Regions from separate parts of the Sphaerisporangium siamense genome, predicted to be linked through region 1. Evidence: riboswitches for the same ligand, from Rfam matches in the RefSeq annotation. Region 1 holds a riboswitch; each other region holds the start of a gene.
The links. A riboswitch is a leader RNA that binds a small molecule or an ion and turns the genes downstream of it on or off. The one in region 1 is predicted to bind cobalamin.
Positions count from the first base shown of each region.

Region 2: linked by a shared signal. The riboswitch ahead of bluB (5,6-dimethylbenzimidazole synthase) and the one ahead of BJ982_RS04455 (ABC transporter substrate-binding protein) in region 1 are both predicted to bind cobalamin.
Region 3: linked by a shared signal. The riboswitch ahead of BJ982_RS32735 (ABC transporter substrate-binding protein) and the one ahead of BJ982_RS04455 (ABC transporter substrate-binding protein) in region 1 are both predicted to bind cobalamin.
Region 4: linked by a shared signal. The riboswitch ahead of cobN (cobaltochelatase subunit CobN) and the one ahead of BJ982_RS04455 (ABC transporter substrate-binding protein) in region 1 are both predicted to bind cobalamin.

Region 1 is NZ_JACHND010000001.1:959,928-967,810, forward strand. It holds gene BJ982_RS04445 (hypothetical protein) at 1-586, opposite strand, end outside; gene BJ982_RS04450 (hypothetical protein) at 731-1,216, shown strand; cobalamin riboswitch at 1,313-1,500, shown strand; gene BJ982_RS04455 (ABC transporter substrate-binding protein) at 1,697-2,686, shown strand; gene BJ982_RS04460 (FecCD family ABC transporter permease) at 2,683-3,798, shown strand; gene BJ982_RS04465 (ABC transporter ATP-binding protein) at 3,795-4,592, shown strand; gene def (peptide deformylase) at 4,670-5,224, opposite strand; gene BJ982_RS04475 (superoxide dismutase) at 5,668-6,270, shown strand; gene BJ982_RS04480 (GNAT family N-acetyltransferase) at 6,277-6,819, shown strand; gene BJ982_RS04485 (enoyl-CoA hydratase/isomerase family protein) at 6,904-7,883, opposite strand, start outside.
Region 2 is NZ_JACHND010000001.1:58,101-65,983, forward strand. It holds gene BJ982_RS00290 (HelD family protein) at 1-902, shown strand, start outside; gene BJ982_RS00295 (monooxygenase) at 1,119-2,372, shown strand; cobalamin riboswitch at 2,617-2,815, shown strand; gene bluB (5,6-dimethylbenzimidazole synthase) at 2,847-3,467, shown strand; gene BJ982_RS00305 (winged helix DNA-binding domain-containing protein) at 3,472-4,584, opposite strand; gene BJ982_RS00310 (glycosyl hydrolase family 18 protein) at 4,730-6,283, opposite strand; gene BJ982_RS00315 (trypco2 family protein) at 6,685-7,005, shown strand; gene BJ982_RS00320 (tetratricopeptide repeat-containing S1 family peptidase) at 7,013-7,883, shown strand, end outside.
Region 3 is NZ_JACHND010000001.1:7,185,148-7,193,030, reverse strand. It holds gene BJ982_RS32750 (terpene synthase family protein) at 1-634, opposite strand, end outside; gene BJ982_RS32745 (cytochrome P450) at 631-1,983, opposite strand; gene BJ982_RS32740 (Gfo/Idh/MocA family protein) at 2,386-3,222, shown strand; cobalamin riboswitch at 3,270-3,392, shown strand; gene BJ982_RS32735 (ABC transporter substrate-binding protein) at 3,462-4,415, shown strand; gene BJ982_RS32730 (FecCD family ABC transporter permease) at 4,427-5,455, shown strand; gene BJ982_RS32725 (ABC transporter ATP-binding protein) at 5,452-6,288, shown strand; gene BJ982_RS32720 (adenosylcobinamide amidohydrolase) at 6,334-7,002, shown strand; gene BJ982_RS32715 (serine/threonine-protein kinase) at 7,037-7,883, opposite strand, start outside.
Region 4 is NZ_JACHND010000001.1:3,615,437-3,623,319, reverse strand. It holds gene cobN (cobaltochelatase subunit CobN) at 1-3,740, opposite strand, end outside; cobalamin riboswitch at 3,798-3,923, opposite strand; gene BJ982_RS16590 (ferredoxin-like domain-containing protein) at 4,042-5,511, shown strand; gene BJ982_RS16585 (cobalt-precorrin-6A reductase) at 5,553-6,293, shown strand; gene BJ982_RS16580 (precorrin-2 C(20)-methyltransferase) at 6,442-7,883, opposite strand, start outside.

The DNA.
Region 1 (7,883 bases):
CCGGCAGGTCCTTCTCCAGCCGGGACAGCCGCCGCTCGCCGAGGTAGCAGTACCGGGTGTCATGGGTACCGCCTTCGGCATTGTCATAGTGCGGGATCACGGCCGCGATCAGTCCCAGCGGCGCGAGCAGGTCGAGCCCGTCACGCCAGTGCGGCTCGGCGCCGACCTTGTAGATCTCGTAGACCGGGACGGCGGCCACTCCCGCCGTGCAGGCCGCGGCCGAGGCGAGCACCGTCACGCCCCGGGACGGCCGCACTCGGGCCCGCAGGTCGGACGCGACGCCAGTGGCCGTCCACCGGTCCAGGGCGTAGGTGGGGCTGCCGGGGCCGGAGAAGACCCAGTCGGCGCGGCCGAGGGGCTCGCCGGGACGCGCGGCCTCCACGGCCAGCCCGACGCTGGTGGCGAAGTACTTGCGGGCGCGGGCGGAGATGTCGGCGGCGTTCTCCTGGAAGGCGTACGGGGTGTCGAGCAGCGTCGCCCGGGGACGGGGGCCGAGCCGGCGGGCGAGCGAGCGGTGCACCTCCACCATCGTGGGGCTCGTCTCCCCCGAACCCATCAGCGCCAGCACTCCCGGCAGATCGCGCATCCTGCCCGCCTCCCTGCATGACCCACTAAAGCCATGCACACGGGCCGTGCACAACGCAAGTGCAGTGATGCATATAAGCTGCTGTTGCATAGAGCTCGCAACTACAGATCGGAAGGCTCACTCGGGGGAATGGGACGGGAACGCATGATCGATGACAGCGCCGTCCTCCCACCGGTCTCGGTCGAGGTGCTGGCACTGCGCGTCAACGCCTCGGGGACCTGGGCCTATCGCCGGTCGACCACGGCGCCCGTCCCTGGGGAGAGCCCCGACGAGGCCGCCCGGCGCCTCGCGCGCGTGCCCGCCGACGTCCCGTACACCGTCGTGCACTCCACGAGCTGGCGTTACCGGCCGGTGGGCCAGGTCGTGCTGACCTACGCCGTCTGCCCCGACCCGACGCCGGAGCTGCCCGCGATCGAGCTGCCCGTCCTGTGCCTGAGCGCCGGCGCGACCCCGGCCGCTCCCACGCCCGAGCACCTCGACGTCGCCAACGTCGCCGCGCACGCGATCCGGCACCTGGCGTTCCTCAAGGCCACCGACGCCGTCGTGGGCGACGCCCTCGGCGCGCACCCGCGCGTGGGCCGGGCACTGGACGGCCTCGCAGAGGTGGCGGCCGTCGCCGGCCAGCGGTAGACGAGTAGGACGGGTAGGACGGGTATCGACCCGTTCAGGTGCTCGCATCTCCGCCGGAGCCGGAAAGGAGCAGCCCAGATGTCACCTTTGCGGGCTGCGCTCCGTATGCGACCATGGGCGGCGAAAGGCGACGGCGGAACGAGGAAGCCGGTGTGAATCCGGCGCGGTCCCGCCACTGTGATCGGCGAGCGGACTCCGACGAGGCCACTGCCCCGTAAGGGCGGGAAGGCCGGGGCGAGCTTCGACCCGAGAGCCAGGAGACTCACGCGGTCGCCTCCTCGATGAAGCTGGGGCGGATCTCCCCTGAGAGGAAGGCGTGATCGATATGTCCAGGCGATCGTTCTCCTCGCTGCCGCGAGGTGACCGTACTTCGCGAGCCCGCGCGCGCATGGCACTTCTCGCCGGTCCGTGGCCACTCGTGGAGTGGTCCGGCGGCACCGCTCCGTGCTGACGACCGTTCCCCTCGGGAGAGGATCCGGCATGACGGGCAAACGTCCGCTGACTTTGCTGCTCGCGTTCGCTTCGGCCGTACTGGTGACCGGCTGTGGCGGCGCCACAATCGTCGACAGAGCCACCCCTGAAAACGCCACCGCGCCCGGTTTCCCGGTGACGATGGCCAACTGCGGCGTGACCACCACCTACGAGCGGCCGCCGCGGCGGGCGGTGTCGCTGAACCAGCACGCGACCGAGGTCATGCTGGCGCTCGGCCTGGAGAAGTCCATGATCGGCACAGGGTACCTGGACGATCGGATCCTCCCGGAATACCGGGCGGCCTACGACGGGATCAAGGTGCTGTCCAAGGAGTACCCCTCGTACGAGGCTCTGCTGGCGGCCGAGCCGGACTTCGTCTACGGCGGCTTCGCCACCACTTTCGACGAGAAGGAGGGGCGCGGCCGGACCGCGCTCGCCGGCGCCGGGATCGATACGTACCTGAACATCGAGGAATGCGCGTCGACGCCGGTGACCTTGGACATGACGGATCAGGAGATCCGTAACGTCGCCAAGATCTTCGGGGTGCCGGACCGCGCCGAGCGGGAGGTGCGTCGGCTGCACACCACGCTGGACGCCGTCGGGAAGAAGGTCGCCGGAGCGCCGCCGGTCAAGCTGTTCGTCTACGACAGCGGGGACAAGACCGCCTTCACGGCGGGCGGCGCCGGCGTCGGGAACGAGATGATCAAACGGGCGGGTGGAGCCAACCTGTTCGCCGACCTGCCCAAGACGTTCGGCGACGTCTCATTCGAGCAGGTGGCCGAGCGCGCGCCCGAGGTCATCGTGATCTACGACTACGGCGACCAGCCGGTGGAGGACAAGAAGCGGTTCCTGCTGTCCAACCCCGCGCTCAAGGACGTACCGGCGATCAAGAACAAGCGCTTCGCGGTGCTCCCACTGTCCTCCACGGTGCTCGGCGTCCGCGTGCCCGCCGGGGTGGAGTCGCTGGCTCGCCAGATCCACCCCGACCGCTTCCGGTGACGGAGACGACCCGCACGACCGAGACGACCGGCACGGCGGAGGCGACCGGCGCCGCCACGCCGTCCCGGCCGCCGGGCGACGCGAGGCGTGGCCGCAGCCGTCTCCCGTTCACGCTCGTGCTCGTCCTGCTCGGCGGGCTGGCCCTGGTGGCGGCCACGGTCGGCATCTCCGCCGGCTCGATCAGCGTTCCGGCCGGACAGGTCTGGGGGATCCTGCTGCACCGGGTCCACGCCTCCCTTGCCACGCCGACCTGGACACCGGTGCGCGAGACGATCGTCATGGACGTACGGCTCCCCCGGGTGCTGCTGTGCGCCGTGATCGGAGCCGGCCTGTCGGTGTGCGGCATGGCGCTGCAGGCGCTGGTGCGCAACCCGCTGGCGGATCCGATGCTGCTGGGGGTGTCCTCGGGCGCGAGCGTCGGCGCGGTGGCCGTCGTGGTGTTCAACGTGTCGCTGTTCGGGATCTTCTCCCTGCCCGTGGCGGCGTTCTTCGGCGCCCTGGCCGCGCTGGTCGCGGTGTACTTCCTGGCCAGGTCCGGCGGCCGGATGACGACGGTACGGCTGGTGCTGGCGGGCGTGGCGACGGCCGAGGTGCTCTCGGCGGTCGCCAGTTTCCTCGTCGTGACGTCCAACGACCCGCACAAGACGCAGTCGGCGCTGCGCTGGATGCTCGGCGGGCTGGCCGGCACCACATGGGCAGTGGTATGGATCCCGGCCGCGGTGGTCGTGGCCGGGACGGTGGTGCTGCTCGGCCTCACGCGCCCGCTCAACCTGCTGCTGGCGGGCGAGGAGGCCGCCGCGTCCCTCGGGCTGGACGTGCACCGGTTCCGGGCCGCGCTGTTCGTGCTGGTCGCGATGATGATCGGCGCGATCGTCGCGGTGAGCGGCTCCATCGGGTTCGTCGGCCTCATCATGCCGCACGTGGCACGGCTGCTCCTCGGTGCCGACCACCGGCGTGCGCTGCCCGTGGTCGCGCTGCTCGGCGCGGCGTTCCTGATCGTCGCCGACCTGGCCGCGCGCACGCTCATCCGTCCCGAGGAGATCCCGGTCGGCATCCTGACCGCCCTGGTCGGCGGCCCGTTCTTCCTCTGGCTCATGCGGAGGGCCCGATGACGCCCGGCGCCCTGAGGGCGCACCAGGTGTCCGTCGTCGTCAGCGGCAAGGCTCTGGTGCGTGCGGTGTCCCTTGATGTGGCGGCGGGCGAGGTCGTGGGGCTCGTCGGGCCGAACGGCGCCGGCAAGTCCACCTTGTTGCGCACGTTCTACCGGGCGCTGCGCCCCACGTCCGGACACGTACTGCTGGACGGGGACGACGTGTGGCGGATGCCGGGCAAACGCCTCGCGCGCCGGCTCGCCGCCGTGCTCCAGGAGACCGCGGGCGACTTCGCGCTGACGGTGTACGACATGGTGGCCATGGGCCGCACCCCGCACAAGCGCGCGTTCGACGGCGACGACGCCGGCGACCGTGCCATCATCATGGGCGCGCTGGAGCGCCTCGGCCTGGCCGGTCTGGCGTACGCGCCGTTCGACCGGCTCTCGGGCGGGGAGAAGCAGCGGGTCCTCATCGCCCGGGCGCTCGCCCAGCGGTGCGGGACGATGGTCCTGGACGAGCCGACCAACCACCTGGACCTGCGCCACCAGCTCGACGCGCTCGACCTCGTACGCGAGCTGGGCGTGACCGCGGTCGTCGCGCTGCACGACCTCAATCTGGCCGCCGCGTTCTGCGACCGCCTCTGCGTCCTGAACGACGGCGCTGTGGTCGCCCTCGGCACACCCCGGGACGTGGTGACGCCGGCTCTGCTCGCGGAGGTCTACCGCGTCCAGGCCGACGTCACCACGAATCCGGAGACCCGCACCCCGCAGGTGACGCTCCGCGCGAGGTGGACGGAGAGAGGAGTGGTCGCCTGACGGTGCGAGCGGCTGTCAGCCTTGGACGGCGCATCGGGTTGGTGAGGCCGTCACAAAAGGGAGATCAACTCCGGGGATCAGCTCTCCGGGGTCCTTACAGGGGTTCCCGCCACTTGTTCGTAGGCGTCGAGCACCTGTCGGCGCCGGTCGGCCGGGAGCCGGTCGATATAGAGCCGCCCCTCCAGGTGGTCGGTCTCGTGTTGCAGGCAGCGGGCCAGCACGCCGGTGCCGAGGACGGTGATCGGGGCGCCGTGGACGTCATAACCGTGCGCCACGGCCCGGTCGGGCCTGGCGAGCGATGCCCGCTGCCCTGGCACCGACAGGCACCCCTCATCGTGCACGTCCAGGCGGCGGTTTCCGGCGTCGGGCATGACGAGAGTCGGATTGACCACTACGCCCTTCTGGAACTCGTTGTCACCGTCCGGGCAGTGGTAGACGAAGACCTGAAGGTCGACACCGATCTGATTCGCCGCGAGCCCGACGCCCTCGGCCGCGTACACGCTGGCGAACATGTCCTCGACCAGGCGGGCGAGCGAGTCGTCGAAGGCGGTCACCGGCCGGCACGGGCGGTGCAGCACGGGGTCGCCGACAAGGCGGATCGGCAGCACGGTGCCGTGATTGTGAGCGTCCACGCGAAAGTCCTCACATAGCAGCTAGTTGCACAGAATTTGCAATAGCAATTCGCTCGCATTCTCGCAGAGCGGCCGGAGCCGTGCCGCGTGCCTCTCACGGGAAGGAACCAGCGATCGAGATGTCGCTGCCGTGACTGCCGTACACGCACGTGAGCCGAGCCCTACGGTCCTGAAGTCGACGCGCTGGCCGCAGATGCAAGACGGCCGCGCCGACGCGGGCCGCGCCCTCGGCGATGGTCAGGCCGATCCTGGAGCACCGGCCGGCGTCGCCCACAGATGACAGAGCACGCGATCGGACGCCTCATCCCTGACCAGGACACCGACCGGCGCGTACAGACGCTCAGGAGACACCAAGGCCCTCTTTGGCGATACACCCACCTGCCCTACTAATGTAGTTGCGAGTTATGTGCAATAGCAGGACGATCGAAGCTGAGGAGAGACCGATGGGCGAGTACTCGCTTCCCGATATGCCCTACGACTACGCGGCGCTGGAGCCGGCGATCACCGGGGAGATCCTGGAGCTGCACCACGCCAAGCACCACGCGGCCTACGTCAAGGGCGCCAACGACACCCTGGAACGCCTGGCCGAGGCCCGCGACAAGGGCGAGTTCGGCGGGCTGGTGGGGCTGGAGAAGACCTTCGCGTTCAACCTCTCCGGGCACGTCCTGCACTCGATCTTCTGGCAGAATCTCTCTCCCGACGGCGGCGACCGCCCCGACGGCGCGCTCGCCGAGGCCATCACGGAGCACTTCGGCACCTTCGAGGCGTTCCAGAAGCAGCTCACCACCGCCACCGCGACCGTTCAGGGCTCCGGCTGGGGCGTGCTGGCCTGGGAACCCCTCGGCCGCCGTCTGATCATCGAACAGGTCTACGACCACCACGGCAACGTCGGCGCCGGCACCACCCCGCTGCTGGTCTTCGACGCCTGGGAGCACGCCTACTACCTGCAGTACCGCAACGTGCGCCCCGACTACGTCCAGAAACTCTGGTCGCTGATCAACTGGACCGACGTCACCGCCCGCTTCGACGCCGCCCGCAACGCCTGAGCGCCCGTGGACACCGCGCCCGTCCGGACCCGCACCTCGCCCGTGCCCCGGACGGGCGCCGCCAACGGCCTCGTCCGCCTGGTCGAGCCCGCCGCCTTATACCGGCACCTGACGAGCGTGGCCGACGTCGCCGGGGAGGTGTTCGGCAGGCCACCCTGGTCCGAGGCGTCCACCACCGCCCGCGCCCTGGCCGCCCGCATGCTCGCCGACAGCCACCGCCCCGGCTTCGTGCTCGCGATGGCCCTGCACGGCGAGAACCTGTACGGCTTCGCCTACGGCATCCGCTGCTCACGCCTGGCCACGCTCGCCCACCGCCTCCCCACCGGCGACTTCACGCTCAAAGAACTCGCCGTCCTTCCCCAGGCACGCGGCACCGGCCTCGGCGCCGCGCTGCACGACACCGTCCTCGCCGCCGCGGGCCCCGGCCCGCGCTGGCTCGCCACCCACGTCGCCGCCACCGAAGCGCTCGGCCTCTACCGCGCCAGAGGCTGGCACAGCGTCACCCTCGTGTCCCCCACCTGCCTGATCATGAGGCGCCAGTACGCCTGACGGGTCGGGACGATATGGCCGTTCTTGACCAGGTTGGTGGCCATGGGGGGGCGCCCATGTCGCCCAGGCCGATGAAGGCGATCTTCAGAACAGTCCCGGCTCTCCGTCGCCCAGCGGGGCGAAGAACGCCTCGACCTCCTCGGGTGAGGCGGCGACCGCCCAGCGCGGTGTCCGGTCCTTGTCGATGACCTGGGCGCGGATGCCCTCGCGCAGGTCCGGGTGACGCAGGGCCCGGCACGACACGCGGTACTCCTGGTCGAGCACCTCCTCCAGCGAACCGAGGAGCCCCGCCCGGCGAACCGCCGCGAGGGTGACCTTGAGCGCCGTCGGCGACCGGCCGGCGATCTGCTCGGCCGCCTCCTTGGCCACGCTGTCGCCGATCTCCAGCAGGTGTTCCACGATCTGCGCCACGTTCTCGGCCGCGTAGCAGACGTCGATCCAGGCGCGCTGCGCCTCCAGCGTCCCCTCCGGAGCGGTCCGCGCGTAGGTCTCCAGTGCCTCGGCCACCCCGCGCTCCACTATGGCCTGCCGGAAGACGGACAGGTCGGCGGAGAGGACGAAGTGATCGGCCAGGCCGCATGCGATCGCGTCGCCGGCCCCGATGGAGGCCCCGGTCAGCGCCAGGTGCAGGCCGATCTCGCCCGGAGCGCGCGAGAGCAGATATGTCCCGCCCACGTCGGGAGCCAGGCCGATCGCGGTCTCGGGCATGGCCAGCCTGGTGCGCTCGGTGACCACGCGGACGCCGCCGTGCGCCGACACCCCGACGCCGCCGCCCATGACGAGGCCGTCCATCAGCGCCACGTACGGCTTGCCGTACCGGGCGATGTGGGCGTTGAGACGGTACTCGTCGCGCCAGAACGCTGCCGTGGCGGCGCCGCCCCGCGGGATGTCGTGGTAGATGGCGCGGATGTCTCCCCCGGCGCACAGGCCGCGCTCACCGGCGCCGCTGATGAGCACGGCCTCGACCGCGTCGTCGTCCTCCCACGCGTGCAGCGCGGCGTCGAGGTCACGGACCATCTCGTGGGTGAGGGCATTGAGCGCCTTCGGCCGGTTGAGCAGAACCT
Region 2 (7,883 bases), 900 kb from region 1:
AACTGCTCGGCGAGGACGACGCCCCGCGCAGGGCCGCCGCCCGCGAGGACCGGCGCCGCCGCGACGAGGAGCGCGCGTACGCGCGCGGCGTCCTGGAGATCAACGAGCTGACCGAGGTGATGGACGCCCGCGCCCTCGCCGAGCGCAACCCGTCCGACGCCGCCGCCCTGACCACCGCCGAGCGGGCCGCGGGCGACCGCGCGTGGGTGTACGGGCACGTGATCGTGGACGAGGCGCAGGAGCTGTCGGCGATGGCCTGGCGCACGGTCATGCGCCGGGTCCCCACGCGCTCGCTGACCGTGGTCGGCGACGTCGCCCAGACCGGGTCGGCGGCGGGCGCGCGCTCGTGGGCCGAGGTGCTCGACCCGTACGTGAAGGGCCGCTGGCGCGAGGCGCGCCTGCTGGTCAACTACCGGACCCCCGCGGAGATCATGGCGGTCGCCGCCGACGTGCTGCAGGCCGTCGATCCTGACCAGGCGCCGCCGATCTCGGTGCGGGACGGCGAGGCGCCGCCCCGCGTGGTGCGCGCCGCCCGGACGGAGCTGGCCATGGTGCTGCCGGAGCTCGTGCGGTCGGAGCTGGCGCTGGTGACCGGCGGTGGCGCCGGCCGCCTGGGCGTGCTGACGCCGGACGCCCGGCACGGGGAGGTCGCGGCCCTGCTGCCGGAGGCGGCGTCCGCGCTGACCGCCGAGGCGCTGGACGCGCCGTCGGTGGTGCTGACCGTGACCCAGGCGAAGGGGCTGGAGTTCGACGCGGTGATCGTGGTCGCGCCCGACGAGATTCTGGCGCAGGGGCCCAAGGGCGGGCAGGACCTGTACGTGGCGATCACCCGGGCCACCCGGCGGCTCACGGTGGTCCATGAGAACGGGCTGCCGCCCGTGCTCGCGCGCCTGCGTGATTGATGGGGGTTTCAGGGGACTTGTTGATGAACATCACGTTCGTCTACGACCGTGGCTGCAGATGTCCCGGGACGGGTCAGCCCACGGGATGAGTCGCTTCGGCCTCAGGACGGATGCCGGGCGCTTTCCGCAGCGGGGAGGCTGGAAAAGGATCGGCCGGCGCGCCGGATCCGCAATGCGCACGCCATCTGAAACTCCACGGGGACAGCAGGAGGCTCAATGAACAACGCGGCCCGGCCGGCGCGATGGTTCGGCGGAGTGGCAATCGCCCTCGCCGGCGCCCTTCTCGTCGCGTCATGCGGGGGAGGTGGCAACGCGACCACCACCGGGGCACAGAGCAGCGCGACGGCCCAAGCCTCACAACAGGCCCAGACACCGTCGACCGGCGCCCACGGCGGGCACGGCGGCACCTTCTCCGCACCGCCCGCGGCTCCCTTACGCGAGTCCGAGCGCTTCGTCGAGGTCAAGCTGGCCGAGCCCTACAAGCCCGCGGCGCCGAACGGCGGGACCGACGAGTACCGCTGCTTCATCGTCGACCCCGGCCTCACCGAGCAGGCGTTCCTGACCGGCAGCCAGTTCTTCCCGCAGAACACCTCGCTCGTCCACCACGCGATCATCTTCCGCGTCGACCCCGACAAGGTGCAGCAGGCCCAGGACCTCGACGCGAAGACGCCGGGCGAGGGCTGGACCTGCTTCGGCAACTCGGGCGTCGACGGCGGCGGTTGGGTGGGCCACTGGGCGCCCGGCGCGAACGAGACGCTGCTCAAGCAGAAGGTCGGCTATCCGCTCCAGCCCGGCAGCAAGCTCGTCATGCAGATCCACTACAACCTGCTCGCCTCGGGCGGCAAGGCCGACCAGAGCGACCAGTCGAGCATGCGGCTACGGCTCACCGATGGCAAGGCCGAGCTCAAGCCGCTGGCCACCGGGTTGCTTCAGGCCCCGATCGAGCTGCCCTGCACGAGCCAGGAGTCCGGTCCCCTCTGCGACCGTGACACCGCCGTCAAGGACGTCGTGAGCCGCTTCGGCACGGACTCGGGCGAGAACGTCGCCCAGCTCGCGCAGTACTGCGGCCAGGGCAAACCGCTCACCCCCGGGCCTACCCAGCACTGCGACAGCAAGTTCGAAGGCAAGGCGACGATCTACGCCACCGCGGGGCACATGCACCTGCTCGGACGCGCGATCAAGGTCGAGATGAACCCGGGCACGCCCAAGGCGAAGACGCTGCTGGACATCCCGTCCTACGACTTCGACGACCAGCAGATCCGCCCGTTGCCCGAGCCCGTCACCGTCAAGCCCGGCGACAACCTCCGCGTGACCTGCACCCACGACGCCGGCCTGCGCAAGACCCTGCCCGCGCTCCAGGGCCTGCCCGCGCGGTACGTGGTGTGGGGCGAGGGCACGAGCGACGAGATGTGCCTCGGCCTGCTCGTCATGTCCCCCGAGGGCCGGCAGCGGGCGGGCGCGGGCGGCTGAGCCACGCCCGGCCCACCACCGGGGTGCCGCCGTCCGCTTCCAGGACGCCGGCACCCCGGCGCGTGCGTTCGCGCGGCCGCCGGTCGCGCGGCACCGGCGCGTTCGCCGGAACCCTCACCACCGTCCCCGCCATCGGCGGCCGGCGTGACCGCTCCCGTTCAGGTGAGCGCCATGCCGTCGTCCGGACAGGCGATTGCGACGCCCCCGGCGATACGGCGGCGGCAGGTGATCGTTTATGGTTTTCCACGGAGAGTCGTAGTGAGGTGCCTCGCCTCGGCGGGGAGAATCGGGAAGCCGGTGTGATTCCGGCACGGGCCCGCCGCGGTGACCGGGGAGCCACCACCCACGCGCGAGTGCGCGGCCACTGGCCCGGAAGGGCTGGGAAGGCGGGTGGCGGGCGTCGATCCGGGAGTCCGAAGACCGGCCTCGCGCCCACCGCCCCGGGTATGGGGCACGCGCAGCGGGAGCCTGCCCATGGACAACCGGTTCTACGACGTCATCCACCGCCGCCGGGACGTGCGCGGCCAGTTCACCGGCGCGCCGATCCCCGATCGGGTGCTGCACCGCGTCCTGTCCGCGGCGCACGCCGCGCCGAGCGTCGGTCTGTCCCAGCCGTGGGACTTCATCGTCGTGCGGGACGACGCGGTCCGCGCGGCCTTCCACGAGCACGTGACGGCCGAGCGTGAGACCTTCGCCGCGACGCTCGACGCCGCGGCGGCGGAGCGGTTCGCCCGGATCAAGATCGAGGGCGTGCTGGAGTCGACGCTGTCGATCGTCGTCACCTACGACCCCGGGCGCGGCGCGCCCGCCGTGCTGGGCCGGCACGCCATCGCCGACACGGGCCTGTACTCGGTGTGCCTGGCCATCCAGAACCTGTGGCTGGCCGCGACCGCCGAGGGCCTCGGCGTCGGCTGGGTGTCGTTCTACCGCGAGCCGTTCGTCGCCGGGCTGCTCGGCGTGCCCGCGGGCATCCGCCCGGTGGCCTGGCTCTGCGTCGGCCCCGTGACCCACCTGGAGGCCGCGCCGGACCTGGAACGGCACGGCTGGCGGCACCGGCGCCCGCTGCGGAAGGCCGTCCACCACGACCGGTGGTGACCGATCACGAGATCGCGATCGAGATCGGCCTTCCGCCGCTCAGCAGGGCGCCGAGGTGGGTCGCCTCGGTTTCGAGCGCGGCGGTGTCCGGCTTCGGGGCGCCCGGGAACAGGGACACGGAGAGCGCCCCCTCGTCGTTCTCCCACACCCCGGTCACCGTGCCGGCGTGGACGAGGACGGGCGAGATCCATCCCGCGGTCCTGCTGACGTCCTTGCGGTGCGCGGCCGGGACCACGCGGGTGTCGTCGGTGCCGACGCCGAGGACGTACTGGTCGAAGGCGGGCAGGAGGCGGAGCATGTCGGTGGGCGCGGCCGAGGCGAGGGAGCCGGCGTCCTCGGTGCGTACCCACAGCCGCTCGCCCTCGACGTCGACCTCGGTGAGTATGTCGCCGAGGTCGGCGAACCACCGGCGCACGGTCGTCTTCTTGAGCGCGCCGCGCACCAGCCAGCGGTTGAAGGCGTCCGGCCCGGCCGGGCCGTACGCCGACAGGTAGGCGGGGATGGCGACCCGGGCGGCGGCGTCGGGCTCGGGCAGCCCCGGCCAGCCGGGAAGGTAGGTCGCGGGGTTGGTGAAGGTGACCCGGCCGTCGTCGCCGTCGCCGTTGCACAGGTCGCCGAGCCAGGCCAGCGGCTTCAGAACCGTGCCCCAGCCGGACCGCACGGCCTCGGAGATCGTGGCGTCCCTGGTCCGCCTCTCGACGGCCGCGACCAGTTCCTCGCGGGTGAGCACGGCGCCGTCCAGCTCGGCGCGGACGGCGTCGGCGAGCCGCGCCATGCGCGGCGCGTCCAGGAAGGACCGCTGCCAGGCGCCCTTCTCCCAGGTGCGGGCCGAGGCCAGCAGCGACAGGAAGGCGGGCGCGTCACGGGTGGACAGGGCGTGCAGGGTGCCGCGCATGGCCCAGGTGCGCATCAGCGCCTTGGCGGCGATCCCGCGCTGGACGGCGTCCTTCGCCGGCGCGGGCGAGCGCACCGCCACCGCGAGTTCGGCGTAGGACCTCACCTGGCTCTGGACCCCGCACAACCGGCGGACGACCTGCTCGGTGGAGACGGACGCCGGGCGGTCCAGGAACTGCCGCCGCATGCGCCAGGCGAGAACGGCGTCCCAGGTCAGCTTCATCGTCGGTCCCCCAGGTTTCGCGTGCCGGCGCCGCCCGCAGCCGAGAATACCGGCATGAAACCCTCCGACCAGGGCGCTCACCGTCCCCTCTCACGCGAAAAGGCCGCTCCCGGTCACCCGGGAGCGGCCCTTCACGTCCTGCCGGCTAGCGGCCCTGCAGCCCCTTCACGGTGTCGCCGAAGGTCCAGTTCCGCGAGCCGTCCCAGTTGATGGACCAGTCCATCAGGCCCTTGAGCTGGCCGTTGAACGCGTTCCAGCTCTGGCTCACCAGCGACGGCGACATGTAGCCGCCGCCCGCGCCCGCCTGGGCGGGCAGACCAGGAACCTGCTTGTCGTAGGGCACCTTGATGGTCGTGCCCTGGATGACCAGACCGTTGTTGAGGCAGGTGGTCTGGGCGGTGAAGCCCTGCACCGTGCCGGCCTGGTAGGAGTCGCCCGAGCAGCCGTACATGCTGCCGTTGTAGTACTGCATGTTCAGCCACCACAGGCGGCCGTTGTCGGCGTACTTCTTGATGATCGGCAGGTACGCGCCCCAGATGGAGCCGTAGGTGACGCTGCCGCCGGTGACGTACGCCGTCTCGGGCGCCATGGTCAGGCCGAAGTTGGACGGCATCTGGGCGAGCACGCCGTCGATGATGCGGATCAGGTTGGACTGCGAGGCCGACAGCGTGTTGATGTTGCCGCTGCCGGACAGGCCGGTCTCGATGTCGATGTCGATGCCGTCGAAGTTGTACTTCTTCAGGATCGGCACGACCGTCGCGACGAAGCGGTCCGCGACGGTGCTGGAGCTGAGGTCGATGCCGGCCGTCGCCCCGCCGATGGACATCAGGATCGTGGCGCCCGCGGCCTTGGCGGAGCACATCTCGGCCGGGGTGGAGACCTTCACGGTCGCGTCCATCCCGTCCTCCCACAGCACGGTGCCGTCGCTGCGGATCACCGGGAAGGCGGCGTTGATGACGTTGTACCCGTGCTGCTTGATCCGCGGGTCGTTGATCGGGACCCAGCCGAACGGCGGGTGGACGCCGTTGATGGCGCCGTCCCAGTTCTCCCAGTAGCCCTGCAGCACCTTGCCGGCCGGGCGGCTCTTCACCGCGCAGGTGGCGTCACCGGTCGGCGTGGGGGTCGGGGTGGGGGTGACCGTCGGGGTCGGCGTGGGCGTCGGCGAGACCGTGGGGGTGATCGTCGGCGTCGGGGTCGGCGTGGAGGTGGGCTGGGTGCCCGGCCCGTCGAAGCTGACGTCGTCGGCGTAGTAGGTGCCCTGGCCGTACCAGCCGTTCACGTACACCGTGGCGGAGGTCTGGTTCGCGCCGGTGGTGAACGAGATCGTGATCTGCGTGTACGCCGAGGGCGACGACGCCCAGCGGGACGTGCCGTTCTGCACGCCGACGTACACGAAGTTGCCGCGCACCCACGCGCTCAGCGTGTAGGCGGTGCTGGCACGCAGGCCGGTCACGGTCTGGGTGCACTGGGCGATGTCCTGCCCGCCCGCCTCGCCGGACAGCGCGCCCGAGCCGGAGTGGACGGGCGTGCTGACCACGGAGCCTTTACCGCTGGCGCAGGTCCACGACGAGAGGCCGGACTCGAAGCCCGGGTTGGACAGCAGGTTGGCCGCGAAGGCGGAGGACTGCGTGACGAAGACGCCCACTGTGGCGAGCAGCAACGAGACTGCCAGCAATAGTAGGCGAAGGGGTTTCTTCATGGGGGGTACAACCCTTCTGTCGCCCGGTCTGGGGGGTGTTTCCGGGCACGACGACGCGGCGGAGGGTTGCGAGGTGCGGGGAAACTCGCAGCTGGCACCAAATTATCGGAAGAAATCCGATCAGTGTCCATCAAATGTTTCATTCCGGCAACGCCACCCCTTGTCCGCTATGCCCCCTACTTAGCGGCCCGTCCCCCCTGTCCCCCTCCTGACCTGCGCCGACTCCGTCCCCTCGCGGGACCGGGGCCGGAGGATGCTGGTGCCCGAACGACCAAGGCGGTGAACGCGCGCGGCGAGTGGCGCGTCTGATTGGGCGCGTGGGCGGTTCTCTGCGATCGCAGTAATTACGTGAAAGCACTCATTGATGACGTTAGTGGGGCAATGTGGGCGAGGGTGCGTGGGTGGGGCTGGCCGAAGCGGTGCGCGGGGTCCGGGAGGAGCTGGCCGCGGCGATGGAGTCGGCCGACGGGGAGCGGCTGCGGTTCGAGGTCGGCCCGGTGGAGCTGGAGTTCATGGTCGAGGTGCGCCATGAGGGCCAGGCCGAAGGCAAGGTGAAGGTGTGGGTGGTGGAGGCCGGCGCCTCGGGCACCGCCGCGCGCGGGTCCTCGCACACCTTGAAGGTCGTGCTCAACCCCGTCGACACGAGCACCGGCGCCGCTCCGCTGGTGAACGACGAACTGGCGGCGCCGCCGCCGCGTCCGGGCCGCGCCGGGCAGAGGTAGGCCGGCGATGCGGCCGGAACGGGTGGTGGACGTCACCGGCAGCGGGCCGGGTGGCGGGACGGTGTTCGGATCCGGGTGCCTGGTCGGCGATGGGCTGGTGCTGACCGCCCGGCACGTGGTCGTGGACGCGGCCTCCGGGCGTGCGGCGCGGGGGTTGGCCGTCCGCTCCCTGGAGGACGATCGGGCCCGGCCGTGCGAGGTGGCGTGGGCGGGGACCGATCGGCTGGACGCGGCGCTGCTGCGGGTGGTGGATCCGCAGGGGTCGCGGGCCGGGCCGGTGCGGTGGGGGCAGGTGGCCTCGGCCACCGGGAAGGTCGCCTGCGAGGCCATCGGGTTCCCGCGGGCGATGGCGCAGACCCACGGGCCGGACGCCGGGACGCGTGACACCGAGCGGTTCACCGGGAGGGTCAACGCCGGGACCGGGCTGCTGGGCGGGCGGTTGCACGTGAGCGCCGACGACCAGGTGCCCGAGCGGGGTGGCTGGCAGGGGATGTCGGGGGCGGCGCTGTGGGCCGGTGAGCTGCTGATCGGGGTGATCGTGGCGGACCCGCCGGCCTGGCGGGCGCGGCGGCTGGTGGCCGAGCCGGTCTCGCTGCTGTGGGCCGAGCCGGGGTTCCGCGAGGCGCTGGGGCCCGGGGCGGTGCTGGAGTCGGTGGAGTTCGCCGGGCCGCCCCGGGTGGCGGCGTCCTCGCCCGCGTACCTGCTGCGGGCGGACGCGCAGACGGTGCGGTTCCGCTCCCGGGTCAGGGAGCTGGTGTCGCTGACGCGGTGGTGCGATGGAGGCGGGCTGCGGGTGCGGCTGCTGACCGGCCCCGGCGGTCAGGGCAAGACCCGCCTGGCCGAAGAGCTGTGCCAGCGCCTGGAGCAGACCCCGGACC
Region 3 (7,883 bases), 6.2 Mb from region 1:
GCAGGCGCATCACCCGCTGGACGGCGCGGCCGGCCTGGAGCACGCGGCCGGCGTCCCGCGCCGCGCCCGGCCCGCCGGTGGCGATCCAGTGGCAGGTGAACACGAAGCAGAAGCCGTGGTTGTCGGCGTTGCCGAGGTACTCCTCCAGGGACGGCCGGGCCCCGGCGGCCTTCCACTCCCATTCCCGGGCCATCGCGCCGAGCATCCGCGCCAGCTCCTCGCGCCAGACGGCCCGCAGCTCGGGGAACGCCGGGGCGTCCGCCAGGTCGGCGCGCAGGTCCCCCAGCATGCGGGCGAGGTCGTCGTCCAGGGCGGGCGCGGCGCCGTCCGCCACCGCGAGGCACGCCCCGACCAGCTCGCGCACCTGGCCGGGCGAGGTGTGGACGTAGTCGACCAGCCAGTCCAGGGCGAACGCCCACAGGCACGCCTTGTTGGTGGCCGCCAGCTCCTCCGCGCTGAACCACGGGCCGCTGAAGGCCATGGCCATCGAGACGGTGCCGTGCAGCGCCGCGTCGAACGGCCGGGCCGAGAACAGCGAGGGATAGGCCGCCGCCCACTGCTGCATGTGCCGCTGGGAGCGTCCGGCGACCGCGCAGACGCGCCCGCTCTCCAGCGCGTCCAGGCCCGCGCTCACGCCGCGCCCCGCCGGGCGCGGACGAGCACCAGCTCCACCTTCCGGCGCGGGCGCAGCGACCCGGCGGGGAAGGGCGTGAAGGGCCCGCCGCCGCGGAGGATCGGGCGGAAGCGGCTCAGGACGGCGGCGATGATCAGCGGCGCGGCCATCTCGAACAGCGGCCTGCCGAGGCACAGGTGCGGGCCGCCGCCGAAGGGGAAGTACGCATAGCGGTGGCGGCGCTCCTGCGCGCCCGGCGCGAAGCGCTCGGGGTCGAACTCCAGCGGGCGCTCCCAGAACTCGTCCAGCCGGTGGGTGGCGTACGGCGTGATCAGCACCTGCGCCCCGGCCTCGACGGCCACTCCGCCGACGCGGTCGGCCTTCTCGGCCATGCGAGGGAACAGCCACCCCGACGGCCACAGCCGCATCAGCTCGCGCAGCACCATCGAGGTGTAGGTCAGCTCCGGCAGGTGACCGGCCCGCACGGGCCCGGCGCCGACGACCCGGTCCACCTCGGCGTACAGCTTGGCGGCGACGTCGGGGCGCCGGTCCAGCGCCGGCCACAGCCAGGTCAGGGTGGTCGCGGTCGACTCCGCCGCCGCGCCGTACACGCTGACGACGTCGTCGCGGATCTGCCGCTCGCCCTCGCCCCGCTCCCGCCGGGCGTGGCAGAGGGCGGACAGCACGTCGCCGCCGGGCCGCGGGTGGCGCCGCCGGATCATGGGCAGCACGACCTCGTCGATCGTCTCGATGGCCTCCTGGTAGGCCCGGTCGCCGGGCAGCCGCATCGAGTACGACAGGGAGGGCAGGAACATGCGGAGCGCGACCGCGCGCGCGGCCTTGTCGTAGGCGGGGGACAGGCGGCGCCCGTCCTCGGGCGAGAGCCGCCCGCCGAACAGCACCTTGATCACGGTCTGGTTGACGAGGTCGGCCAGTTCCTCGCCCGCGTCGAACGCCCGTCCCGAGGCGGCGTGGACCTCCAGTTCGCCGACCCGCTCGTCGATGGCACGTGCCATCTCCTCGCCCAGGGAGCCGACCTTCCTGGCGGTCAGGAGCGGCTGGAGGATGCCGCGGCTCGCCTCCCAGGCGGCGCCGTCGTCGAGGATGCTCGCGCCGAGCAACCGCCGCAGGGGACGCCAGAACATCCCCTGGCGCTGGTAGTTCTCCCAGTTGCCACGCAGCACGTGCTGGACGTGGTCGGGGTGGCTGACCAGGTAGACGGGCGTGGATCCCGCCGGGAGACGGACGATCGTCCCGCGGGAACGTCTGGCGAGCGCCGCCAGCGTGTTCACGGGGTCGCGCACGATCTGAGGGAAGAGCCGGTGGAGGGGGACGGTTCGGGCATGCCGGGGGGAAGCGGCGACCGACATCGTGGGGTGCTCCAAGGGTGTGCTGCGGGCCGTGCCGCGTTCGCGTCATGCGTGAAAGGCCGTGAAAGGCCGTGACCGGTTGTGCCGCACGAGGCGGGCGCCCGGAACCGGCGGGGAGGTCCGGCTCCGGGGCCTCCTATCGAGCGCCGCTCACCGCATACCGCGAACGCGACAATTGGTAATTTCGTGCGGCAAAATGCCACATGATCAATGAAGTATCACGATCGCGGACCGCGATCAAGGTTTCGGTCAATAACCACTTAGACCGCCGAAAATGGCCTTTTCCGTACAGTCCGGAATCCAGGGGCGCGATACCCGACGCCGGACACCCCGCGTGGCTGGGCTAGTCTCGCTCCGATCGGTCGGACACCCGGGGAGCTGAGCGTCGTGGAACCAGTGTCGGTGGGTCTCATCGGAGCCGGGCCCTGGGCGGAGGCCGTACACGCCCCCATGCTCGCCGCCGGGCCGCACACGCGGCTCGCCGGGGTGTGGGCGCGCAGGCCCGAGGCCGCCGCCCGCCTCGGGGCCCCGGTGTACGAGCGGGTCGAGGAGCTGTTCGAGGTCTGCGAGGCCGTCGCCTTCTGCGTCCCGCCCGCCGTGCAGGCCGAGCTCGGCCTCCTCGCCGCCAAGGCCGGCAAGGCCCTGCTGCTGGAGAAGCCGCTCGCCGCCGACCTCGACGCCGCGCGCCGCCTGGCCGACGCCGTGGGCGAGGCCGGCGTCGCCTCCCAGATGGTGCTGACCTTCCGGTACGCCCCCGCGACCAAGGACTTCCTGCGGCGGGTCTCCGAGATCGACCCCTTCGGCGGGCACGCCGTGAACGTCTCCGGCGCCCTGCACGAGATCGACTCCCCGTGGCGGCGCGAGCGCGGCGCGATCCTCGACGTCGGCCCGCACGTGATCGACCTGCTGGACGCCGCGCTCGGGCCCGTCATCGGCGTGCGCGCCCACGGCGACCCGCTCGCCTGGACGGGCCTGCTGCTGGAGCACGAGACCGGCGCGGTCAGCGAGGCGTCGCTGTCCATGGCCGCGCACGGCGAGGACGGCGTCTCCCGCGTCGCCGTCTACGGCCACCGGGGCGGCGCCACGCTGACCGGGGACGCCCTCGGCCCGGAGGTCTTCCCCGCCATGGCCGCCGAGTTCGCCGCCACCGTGCGCGCCGGCGGCGGCCACCCGCTGGACGCCCGCCACGGGCTCCGCCTCCAGGAGATCATCGCCGCGGCCGAGGCCCAGCTCGCCTGACCCGCGGTGGTACGCCCGTCACGACCTGGCGTATCCCCTCTGGCCGTTGGTTGATACGGTTCGTGTGACGCGTGGCGTGGAGCGAAGTCCGGTGTGATTCCGGCGCTGTCCCGCAACTGTGAGATCCCCCCGGATCGAGCCAGGTCGCCTCCACCCGCGCCGACGCCGTCAACCCTCGTGGAAAAGGGTGATCCGTCATGACCACGGGTCCTCGTTTCCCGGCAACAGGAGGAACCCACGTGAGGCCCGTACGCACGGTCCTGGCGTGCGCGTTGCTGGGTACGCTGACGCTGGCCGCGTGCGGCCGGACCGACGCCCCCTCAGCCACCAGCGCAGTCACCAGTACGACCCCCGCCCCATCCGCCGGCGCCGCCGGCTTCCCCGTCACCGTCCAGGCCGGCAACGGCCCGGTGACGATCGCCGCCAGGCCCACGAAGATCATCTCCCTGTCGGCCAGCCACACCGAGACGCTGTTCGCGATCGGCGCGGGGCCGCAGGTCGTCGCCGTGGACGACCAGTCCAACCAACCGGCCGAGGCGCCGAGGACCGACCTGTCCGGCTTCAAGCCCAACGTCGAGGCCATCGTCGCCAAGCGCCCCGACCTGGTCGTCCTGTCCAACGACATCGACGGCGTCGTCGGCGCGCTCACCAAGCTCGGCGTCCCGGTGCTGCTGGAGCCCGCCGCCACCAAGTTCGACGAGGTCTACGACGAGATCGCCGACCTCGGGGCCGCCACCGGCAACGCCGCCAAGGCCACCGAGCTCGCCCAGGGGATGAAGGGCCGGATCGACGCGATCGCCGCCGCCGCGCCCAAGGACAAGAAGCTGAGCTACTACCACGAGCTGGACAGCACCCCCTACTCGGTGACCTCCAGCACCTTCCTCGGCCAGGTCTACGGCCTGTTCGGCCTGACCAACATCGCCGACAAGGCCCCCGACCCCGCCGGCGGCTACCCCAAGCTCTCCAGCGAGTTCGTCGTCAAGGCCGACCCCGACCTGATCTTCCTGGGCGACACCAAGTGCTGCGGCCAGTCCAGGGAGACCCTCGCCAAGAGGCCCGGCTGGGCCGGCCTGTCCGCCATCAAGAACGACCGGGTCGTCCCCCTCGACGACGACATCGCCTCCCGCTGGGGGCCGCGCGTGGTCGACCTGGTCAAGGTCGTGGGCGAGGCCGTCCAGAAGGCCGCGGGCTGAGACCGGCGGCCATGGCGACGGCGTCTCCGGCGCGCGCACGGCCGGCGGCGCTCGCGGTGGCGCTGGTCGTGCTCGCGATCTGCCTGCTCGCGGGACTGACGATCGGGGCGGTCGGCATCCCCGCCAAGGGCATGCTGCTCGAACTCCTCGACCGGCTGCCGTTCGTCTCGGTGGACTCGGGCCTGTCGCCGGTCGAGAAGGGCCTGCTCTTCGAGCTGCGCATGCCCCGGGTCGTGCTGGCCGCCGTCGTCGGCGGCCTGCTCGCCATGTCCGGCGCCGGCTACCAGGGCGTGTTCCGCAACCCCCTCGCCGACCCTTATCTGCTCGGCGCCGCCGCGGGCGCCGGCTTCACCGCCACGCTGATGATCGTCCTGGTCCAGGTGCAGGGCCTGGTGCCGATCGCCGCGTTCGGCGGGGCGATCGGCGGGGTGCTGCTGGCGTACGCGCTCGGCAGCACGGCCGGGCGCGGCGGCGGCACGGCCACGCTCGTGCTCGCCGGGGTCGCGGTCTCCTCCTTCCTCGCCGCGCTGCAGGCGTTCGTCCAGCAGATCCGCGTCGAGCAGCTCCAGAAGATCTACTCGTGGATACTCGGCGGCGTCGCGGGCGACTGGTCGCAGGTCCGGCTGGTCGCCCCCTACGCGGTGGTGTCGGCGGTCGTCCTGCTGGCCCACGGCCGCCTGCTCGACGTCATGTCGGTGGGCGACGACGAGGCCGTCAGCCTCGGCGTGGACGCCGCGCGGGTCCGTCTCGTCGTCCTGTGCGCCGCCTCCCTGGCCACGGCCTCGGCGGTCGCGGTCAGCGGCCTCATCGGGTTCGTCGGCGTGGTCGTCCCGCACGCCGTGCGGCGGCTCGCCGGCGGGTCCTACCGCGTGGTGCTCCCGCTGTCGCTGCTCGGCGGCGCCGCGTTCATGGTGCTCGCCGACCTGCTGGCCCGCACGATGCTCGCCCCCGCCGAACTGCCCATCGGCGTGGTCACCGCGTTCGTCGGCGCGCCGTTCTTCGTCGGCATCCTGCGCGCCACCCGCTCGGTGAGCGTGTGAGCGCCCCGCCGAACCCGGTGAACCCGGTGAACCCGGTGAACACCGTCGAGGTGCGCGACCTCGGCGTCTCGCTGGACGGCAGGCCCGTGCTGTCCGGCGTGGGGCTGTCGGCGCGCGGCGGCGAGTGGCTGGCGGTGATCGGTCCGAACGGCGCCGGCAAGTCCACGCTGCTGCGGGCGATGATGGGCCTGGTGGAGGCGAGCGGCGAGGTCCTCGTCGACGGCGTGCCCGCGCGCGGCCTCGGCCCGCGCAGGCGCGCCCGCCTGATGGCCTACGCCCCGCAGGACCCTCTGCTGCCGCCGCACCTGACCGTGTTCGAGTACGCCATGCTGGGCCGCACGCCGTACATCTCCTACCTCGGCCGGGAGTCCAGGAGCGACAGAAGCGTCACCGGGTCCGTGCTCGAACGCCTCGACCTGGCCGCGCTCGCCGACCGGCCGCTCGGCAACCTGTCCGGCGGCGAGCGCCAGCGGGTCGTCCTGGCCCGCGCGCTCGCCCAGCAGGCCCCCGTGCTGCTGCTCGACGAACCCACCACCGCCCTGGACCTCGGCCACCAGCAGCAGGTGCTCGAACTGGTCGACCGGCTGCGCCTGGCCGACGGCCTCACCGTGATCACCACCATCCACGACCTCAGCCTGGCCGGGCAGTACGCCGACGCCATGCTGCTGCTCGCCCGCGGTGCCCTCGCCGCCGCGGGCCCGGTGGCCGACGTCCTCACCGAGCCCCTGCTCGCCCGCCACTTCGGCGCCCGCGTCCGCGTCGACACCGGCCCCGACGGCCGCCCGCTGGTCAACCTCGTCCGCCCGCGCCAGGACGCCCCCGAGCCGGCCTGAGGGCCCCGGGGTACGCTGCGAGCACCCCGCCGTGAGGAGTCCCCCATGCCGCCCCCGCCGTCGCTGAGCCACCGGCACGAGGACGGGGCGCGTCTCGCCTCGCTGCTGTGGGAGTTCGGCCCCGGCCGGCGCGCGATCTCCTCCGCCGTGCTCGGCGGCGGCATCGCCCCCGCGGAATGGGTGCTGAACGCCCAGGTGGTGGCCGGGTACGCGCGCATGGACCCGAGGGAGCACCTGCGCGCGCTGGCCCCGCCCGGCACGGGCGTCGGCATGATGACCGCCGCCTCCGTCGACCGCTACACCCGCGCCGAGGACGGCGGAGCCGAGGCGGTCGCCACCGTCGGCCTGCGCGTGCCCACCTGGGCGGCCTCGCCCGAGGGCGTCCCCGACCCCGAGCTGCGCCCGCAGCGGCTCCACCCCGCCCCCGGCACCGTCAACATCATCGTGGCCCTCCCCGTGGCCATGTCCGACGCCGCCCTGGTCAACACCGTGATGACCGTCACCGAGGCCAAGACCCAGGCCCTCATCGAGGCCGGGTACGCCTGCACCGGCACCGCCTCCGACGCCGTGTGCGTGGCCGTGCGCGCCGAAGGCCCGCGCGAGCCGTTCGGCGGGCCCAGGTCCATCTGGGGCGCCCGCCTCGCCCGCGCCGTCCACCACGCCGTCCTCGACGGGGCGCGCGCCTGGTCGGCCGCCCACGACATCACGCCGTGACGACCGGCCCGGCCGCGCGAGGACCCGGGAGGGCTCAGGAAGGGAACGTCGTGGTGGAGGTGATGCGGTCGATGGCGGTCTGGTCGCACCTCGCGGGCGGGCAGAAGAAGGCGAGCAGCGCGACCGGCTTGTCCTGGCCGCGGCTGACGATGTAGACGACCAGGTCCAGGCGTCCCTGCTGGGCCGGGTCGTTCACCACGCCCGTGAGCCGGAACGCCGGCCTGCCCCCGACGGTGGCCGAGGTCGGCGCCGAGGCGAAGTCGGCCGGCCCCGGCAGCACGAAGCTCAGGCTGCGCTTCAGCGTCTCGGGGGCGTCGGCGGTGCTGATCGTGTCGTTGAGCTCGGCGAACACGCCGGTCGCCCGCTCGGGACTGCTCGCGAGCAGCGCGTTGACGGCCGTCCAGTCCGAGGCGATCGGCACCGAGAACAACGTGTCGAACTCGGCCGCCGCCGGGGAGAACACGGCGTACTCGTCGTTGTGCGTGCGGGACTCCCATGTGCCCGGGTACTCGAACGCCATGGGGGCGGCAGGGGTCCCCGGATACCGCTTGGGGCCCGGCGCCACCGGCGACCCCTGGGCGAGGAGCAGCGCGGCCGCCACCGCCAGCGAGACCAGCACCGCGCCCGCGGCGATCAGCAGCCCGGCGGGCGGGCGGCGCCGCTTGACCGGCGGCGGAGGGCCGGGGTGGGTGGAGGCGCCCGTCTCCGGATACCCGCCCGGGACCGGGAAGCCCGGCGGCACGGTGCCCGCCCCCCGAGCCTGCCCCGGCGGTACGGACGCGGGGACGTGCCCGAGGGAGCCCGAAGCCGGAACGTGCCCTGCCCCGTCAGGCGGCGCGTGGACGTGCCCGGTACCCGGAGAGGCCGACGCCCGGCCCTGA
Region 4 (7,883 bases), 2.7 Mb from region 1:
CCGCCGCCCTCGATATCGCCCTCGACCTTCAGGTAGACCTCCTGGAGGGCGCTTAGGAGGTCCGGGTCCGGGTGCTCCCACATGTTCCTGCTCGCCGCCTCCAGCAGGCGCTCGGCGATGCCGTGCAGCGCCCAAGGGTTGGACTCGGCGAGGAACGCCTGGTTCTCCGGGTCCAGCACGTACACCGCCGCGAGCCTGTCGTACATCCAGTCGGCCACCACGCCCGTCGTCGCGTCGTAGCCGAACAGGTAGTCGACCGTCGCCGCCAGCTCGAACGCCCCCTTGTACCCGTGCCGTCGCATCGCCGCCACCCAGCGCGGGTTCACCACCCGGGCGCGGAAGATCCGCGCCGTCTCCTCCGACAGCGTGCGGGTGCGCACGGCGTCCGGGCGGGTGCTGTCGCCGACGTACGCGGCCGGCGCGCGGCCGGTCAGGGCGCGGACCGTGGCGATCATGCCGCCGTGGTACTGGAAGTAGTCGTCGGAGTCGGCGATGTCGTGCTCGCGCGTGTCCACGTTCTTGGCGGCCACCGCGATGCGCCGGTAGGCGGACTCCATGTCCGGGCGCGCCGGGACGCCGTCCATGTCCCTGCCGTACGCGAAACCGCCCCACACCGCGTACACCTCGGCCAGGTCGGCGTCGTCGCGCCAGTTCCGGCTGTCGATGAGCGGCAGCAGCCCCGCCCCGTACGCACCCGGGCGGGAGCCGAAGATGCGCGTGGTGGCGCGCCGCTCGTCGCCGTGCACGGCCCGGTCGGCCCGCACGTGCGCGCGCACGTAGTTCAGCTCCTCCGGCTCGTCCTGCGCGGCCGCCAGCCGGACGGCGTCGTCCAGCATGGCCACGACGTGCGGGAACGCGTCACGGAAGAACCCGCTGATGCGGACCGTCACGTCCACGCGGGGACGGCCCAGCTCAGCGGCGGGCACCGCCTCCAGGCCCGTGACCCGCCGGGACGCCTCGTCCCACACCGGGCGGACGCCGAGCAGGGCCAGCACCTCCCCCACGTCGTCCCCCGCCGTCCGCATGGCGCTGGTGCCCCAGATGGACAGGCCGACCGAACGGGGCCACTCGCCGGTGTCGGCGCGGTAGCGGGCGAGCAGGGAGTCGGCCATCGCCTGCCCCGTCTCCCACGCGAGCCGGCTCGGCACCGCCTTCGGGTCCACCGAGTAGAAGTTGCGGCCGGTCGGCAGCACGTTGACCAGGCCGCGCAACGGCGAACCGCTGGGCCCCGCCGGGACGTACCCGCCGTCCAGAGCGTGCAGCACCGCCCCGATCTCGCCGGCCGTCCCCGCCAGCCGCGGCACGACCTCGGTGGCCGCGAACTCCAGCACCCGCACCACGGCGTCCCGCGTCTCCTCCACGGCGCCGAGGACGGACGCGCACACCTCGGCCGCCGCGGCCGGATCCCAGCCGCGCTCCTCCATGCCCTCGACCAGGGCCGCCGCCAGGCCCTCGGCCCTGTCGGTCTCGGCGCGCCCGGCGGCGCCGTCCTCGGTGAGGCCGAGCGCCTCGCGCAGGCCCGGCAGCGCGACGCCGCCCGCCCACATCTGCCGGGCCCGCAGCATGGCCAGCACGAGGTCCACGCGGGCGCGTCCCTCCGGGGCCTGGCCGAGCACGTGCAGCCCGTCGCGGATCTGCACGTCCTTGACCTCGCACAGCCACCCGTCCACGTGCAGCAGGAAGTCGTCGAACTCGGCGTCGTGCGGCCGGTCCGCCACCCCGAGGTCGTGGTCCAGGCGCGCGGCCTGGATCAGCGTCCAGATCTGGGCGCGGATCGCCGGCAGCTTGGCCGGGTCCATCGCGGCGATCGAGGCGTGCTCGTCCAGGAGCTGCTCCAGGCGCGCCATGTCGCCGTAGCCGTCGGCGCGGGCCATCGGCGGCACGAGATGGTCCACCAGGACGGCGTGGGCGCGGCGCTTGGCCTGCGTGCCCTCGCCGGGGTCGTTGACCAGGAACGGGTAGATGAGCGGCAGGTCGCCGAGCGCGGCGTCGGTGCCGCAGGAGGCCGACATGCCGGCCGACTTGCCCGGGAGCCACTCCAGGTTGCCGTGCTTGCCGACGTGGACGACGGCGTGCGCGCCGAAGCCGTCGCGCAGCCAGCGGTAGGCGGCCAGGAAATGGTGGCTCGGCGGCAGGTCGGGGTCGTGGTAGATCGCGATGGGGTTCTCGCCGAACCCGCGCGGCGGCTGCACCATCACCACGACGTTGCCGGCGCGCAGCGCCGCCAGAACGATCTCGCCCCCGGGGTCGCGGGAACGGTCGACGAACAGCTCGCCCGGCGGCGGGCCCCAGTGCCGCTCCATGCGGGTGCGCAGATCCTCGGGCAGGGTGGCGTACCAGGCGCCGTAGCGGGCGGCCGAGACGCGCACGGGGTTGCCGGCGAGCTGCTCCTCGGTCAGCCAGTCCTGGTCCTGGCCGCCCGCGGCGATGAGCGCGTGGATCAGCGCGTCGCCGTCCTCCTCCGCCACGCCGGGGATCTCGCCCGCGGCCCCGATGTCGTACCCCTGGTCCCGCATCGCGGCCAGCAGCCGTACGACGCTGGCGGGCGTGTCGAGACCGACCGCGTTGCCGATGCGGGCGTGCTTGGTCGGGTACGCCGACAGCATCACGGCGACCCGCCTCGCGGGCGGGGGCACGTGCCGGAGCGCGGCGTGCCGGACCGCGATGCCCGCGACCCGGGCGGCGCGCTCGGGGTCGGCCACGTAGACGGGCAGGCCGTCGGCGTCGATCTCCTTGAACGAGAAGGGGACGGTGATGATCCGCCCGTCGAACTCCGGGATGGCCACCTGCGAGGCGGCGTCCAGCGGCGACAGGCCGTCGTCGCTCTCCAGCCACGTCGCGCGGTCCCCCGTGAGGCACAGCCCCTGCAGGACGGGCACGTCCAGCCTCGCCAGCGCCCCCACGTCCCACGCCTCGTCGTCACCCCCCGCCGACGCGGTCGCGGGCCGCGTACCTCCCGCCGCGAGCACGGTGACCACCAGCGCGTCCACCTGAGCCAGCACCTCCAGCAGCCCCGGCTCCGGTGCCCGCAGCGACGCACAGTACACCGCCAACGCCCGCCCCCCACCCTCCTCAACGGCGTCACACAAAACCTCAACGAACCGCGTGTTCCCCGCCACATGATGCGCCCGGTAATAAAGCACCCCCACCAGCGGCCGCTCCTCGTGCGCCTCCACAGGCCGCGTCCCCTGCCCCTCCGCAGACCATGCCCCCTGCCCTTCCTCAGACGACGCATCCTGAGCATGGGCGCCCAGCGTCTGGTTCGCCCCCGCGGGTCGTACACCCTGCGCCCCCGACGGTCGCGGGCGGTCCAGGACGCCCCAGCTCGGGGTGGGGGTGGGCGGGGCGAAGCCGTGGCCGGTCAGCAGGACGGTGTCGGACAGGAAGCGGTGCAGCTCGGCCAGGTTCGCCGGGCCGCCGTGGGCCAGGTAGGCGTGCGCCTCCGCGCACACGCCGCCCGGCACCGTGGACAGCTCCATCAGCTCGGCGTCGGGAGCCTGCTCACCGCCGAGCACCACGACCGGGCGGGGCCCGGCCAGCACGGCGTCCAGCCCTTCCTCCCAGACGCGCCGGCCGCCCAGCAGGCGGACGACCACGAGCCCGGCGCCCTCCAGCAGAGGAGGAAGGTCGGCGGGGGCCAGCCGGGCGGGGTTGCCGAGCCGGTACGGCAGACCGCTCGCGCGCGCGCTGAGCAGGTCGGTGTCGGAGGTGGACAGCAGCAGAACAGGGAGTTCGCGCACGGCACGTTTCCTCACTCGGGGTCCGCGCCCCGGGTAGCGGGTCCATACACGGCTCGGAGTCTCCTGGCTCCCGGATCGGCGCTTCACCCCGGCCTTCCCGCCCGTCGCCGGGCCGTGGCCTTCAGGTGGGGTTGACTCCCCGGTAACAGTGGCGGGACCGCGCCGGACTCACACCGGCTTCCTCCATAACGCCGTCGCCCCTATCAGACCACGCCACCACCGCCCATGGCGAAATCGGCCGCGCCCTCTAGGCGGGATGCTCCGCTCCACGGCGCTCGGGTCTGGGGTTACGATCCTCGGCGTGGAGGTCGTGGACTTTCCCGAGCGGGCGCGGCGGGACGCCTGTCCCGGTGCCCTGCAGACGCATCCCGCGGCGGACGGCGCCGTGGCCCGGGTCCGCGTCCCGGGAGGGCTGCTCACGGCCAGGCGGCTGCGCGAACTCGGCGCGGCGGCGGCGGACCTCGGCTCGGGGGTCGTCGAGCTGACCTCGCGGGCGAACGTGCAGGTACGCGGGCTCACCGGCCCGGCCGCGGCACGATTCGCCGAGCGGATGGCCGCCGCCGGCCTCCTCCCTTCGGCCACGCACGAACGGGTGCGGAACATCCTGGCCTCCCCCTTGGCGGGGCTGGACGGCCGCGGGCTCCTGGAAATCGCCCCGCTGGTCCGTGAGTTGGACGCCATGCTGGTCTCCCGCCCGGCCCTCGCCGAACTCCCCGGCCGCTTCCTGTTCACCCTGGACGACGGCCGCGGCGACGTCGCCCACCTCCCCGCCGACATCGCGTACATCCCCCTGTCGGTCCCCGCATCCGCTGAGTCTCCGCTCCGCTCCCCTCACCGGCCGCCCGCACCCGCTTACGAGCCGGCCACATCCATGCACGAGCCCGCCACGTCCGCTCACGAGCCGGCCGCGTCCGCTAGTAAGCCGGCCGTATCCGTCCAGGGCGTGGTTCTGCTGGCCGGGCGGGACACCGGTCTGCGGGCGGGGCCGCACGAGGCCGTGAACCTCATGATCGACGCCGCGGAGGCGTTCCTCGCCGAGCGCGCGGCGCGGGGTTCCGCCGCCTGGCGCGTCGCGGAACTGACCGACGGCCCCGAAGCGATCACCACGCGCCTCCCCGCGCCCCCTCGATCTTCGGCACCGGGTCGCGCTGCGGCAGGTGAGGCCGTACTCCCCCGGGAGCCGGGTGCCCCGCTACTCGGGCTGATGCCGCAGGCCGACGGGCGGGTGGCGCTCGTCGTCATGCCGCCACTCGGACGGCTGACGGCCGCGCAGACGGCCGTGCTGGCGGCGGCGGCGCGCGTGGGGTCGGGCGAGGTGCGGCTGACGCCGTGGCGCGGCGTGATCGTGCCCGGACTGGCCCCGGAGGACGCGGAGCAGTGTCGATCGCGGTCGGAGGAGGCCGGGCTGGTCACCGATCCGCGTTCCCCATGGAGCGGGGTGTCATCCTGCGCCGGGCGGCCAGGATGCGAGAAGTCCCTCTCCGACGTCCAGTCCGACGCCGCCCAAGCCACCCACCAGGCCGCCACCACCTACTTCACCCCACAGGGCGGTCCCGGCCCCGCCACAGTCGAGGCCGCCGGTCCTCGCGGCGTGCCGCTGCCGGTGCACTGGGTGGGGTGTGAGCGTCGGTGTGGGCGGCCGAGCGGGGATGCCGTGCTGGTGGTGGCCACTGGGGATGGGTACCGGGTCGAGGCTGGAGGCGGGAGCGTGCGCGCCGCGGACATCGAGGACGTCGCCGCCGCCGTCACCGCGGCCCGCGAGGCGCGCTGACGGAGCTTCGTGCTCATGCGCGAGATGCATTAGGAGGCGCGGTGACGGCGGGGGTGCTGATACTCGGCGGCACGGGGGAGGCGCGGCGGCTGGCGGCGGCGCTCGCGGGCCGTCCGGAGGTGCGCGTGGTCTCGTCGCTGGCCGGGCGGGTGAGCGACCCGCGGCTGCCGGAGGGCGAGGTCCGCGTCGGCGGGTTCGGCGGCCCGGAGCTGATGGCCGCATGGCTTCGTGACCAGCGCATACGCGCGGTGGTCGACGCCACGCACCCCTTCGCGGAGCGGATCACCGTCTCCGCCGTCCGGGCCACCGAACAGGCCGGGGTCCCGCTGCTGGTGCTCAGGCGTCCGGGCTGGCGCGCCGAGAAGGGGGACGACTGGCACTGGGCGCGGTCGCTGGAGGAGGCCGCCGCGTCCCTGCCCTCCCTGGGCCGCAGGGTCTTCCTGACGACCGGCCGCCAGGGCCTGCCCGTGTTCGCGGGCCTGGACGCATTGTGGTTCCTGATCCGCACGGTGGACCCGCCCGAGCCGCCCCTGCCCGCGCGCCACCACCTCATCCTGGACCGCGGGCCGTACACCCCGGACGGCGAGCGGTCGCTGATGCGCGAGCACCGGATCGACGTCCTGGTGACCAAGGACAGCGGCGGGACGATGACCGTGGCCAAACTGGCCGCCGCCCGGGATCTCGGCCTGCCGGTCGTCGTCGTACGCCGCCCGCCGCTACCGGACTGCCGCGTGGCCGAGACCGTGGAGGCCGCACTCGCCTGGGTGCGTACCTTGCTGTGAGCACCCGGGTCGAACTCGCGTCGTCACGCAACTACCCGACGGACTCACGCCCCTCCCACCCACTCGCGAACACAGCACTCGAACCGTCCCGGCACCGGCGGCTCGGTCTTCCCAGGGATACCCGGATGGCGAGGCGCGGCACGTCAGATCAGGCCGGGTAGCGGCGGGGGGTGTAGACGGCAGGGCCGCCGTTTCGGGTGGCGTGGCGGGTTGTTGAGGAGCCGATCAGTAGCAGGCAGCGCATGTCGATGTCGTTGACGTCCAGCTTGTCCAGGGTCGTGATGTGGACGTTCTCGGCGGGGCCGCCGACGTCGCGCCCGACCACGACGGGAGTGTCCGGGGCGCGGTGCCGCAGTAGCAGGTCGCGGGCCGCCTCCACCTGCCGGCGGCGGGCGCGTGAGGCCGGGTTGTAGATGGCGATCACGAGGTCGGCGCGGGCGGCGGCGGTCAGGCGGGCGGCGATGACGTCCCAGGGCTTGAGCCGGTCGGACAGGGACAGGACGCAGTAGTCGTGGCCGAGCGGCGCGCCCGCGCGGGCGGCGACCGCCTGGGCCGCGGTCAGCCCGGGCACCACGCGCACCGGCACGTCGGCGAACCTCGGCTCGCACGCCACCTCCAGCACCGCCGCCGCCATGGCGAAGACGCCCGGGTCACCTGAGGAGACGACGGCCACGCGCGAGCCTGCCCCGGCCAGTTCCAGGGCGTGGGCGGCGCGCTCGGCCTCCACGCGGTTGTCGGACGGGTACCGCCGCTGACGCGGGTTGGGCGGCACCCGGTCCAGGTACGGGCCGTACCCCACGAGGTCGTCGGCACGGGCCAGCGCGTCCTGTGCCTCAGGCGTCAGCCACGCCTGCCCCGCAGGCCCAAGCCCCACAACGGCCACCTCCCCCCGCCGCACGTCCCCCCGACCCACCTGCCCGTCCGGAACCGACCCCGGCCCCCGCAGCTCTACCTCCCCATACGCCACCGCTCCGCCATGGCTCCCCTGCTCGACCGGAACCGGCACCACCTCACGCCGCTCCACCTCGCCACGGCTCTGCTCGGCCGAGAACGGGACCGACTCGCGCCGCTCCGCCTCGCCATGATGCGTCCCGTACGGCACCGTGCCGCCGTGGCTCGCCTCGCCCGGCGCCGGGGTGGCGGTGGGGAGACGGGCACCGGCCCTACTGGGGATGATCGCGAGTGAGAAGTACGGGACCTCGGCCGGGTTCACTTCGGCGAGAGGGGCGATGCGCTGCCGGTCGCTGGTGGCGCGCTCGACGTACCAGGCCTCGCCGAGGCGGCCCGCGCGGTCGAGCGCGTCGCGGACCGCGGGGAACGTGCGGCCGAGCTTGAGCACCGCCAGGGAGCCGGGCTCGGCCATGCGCGCGGCCAGCGTGTCCGGCGGCAGCGTGCCGGGCAGGACGGTCAGGGACTCCTCGCGCTCGACCAGCGGACGGCCCAGCACCGCCGAGGCGGCGCTCACCGAGGTGACCCCGGGCACGACCTCGGTCGGGTAGCGGTGCGCGAGCCGCTTGTGCATGTGCATGTACGAGCCGTAGAAGAACGGGTCGCCCTCGCAGAGCACGACGACGTCGCGCCCGGCGTCGA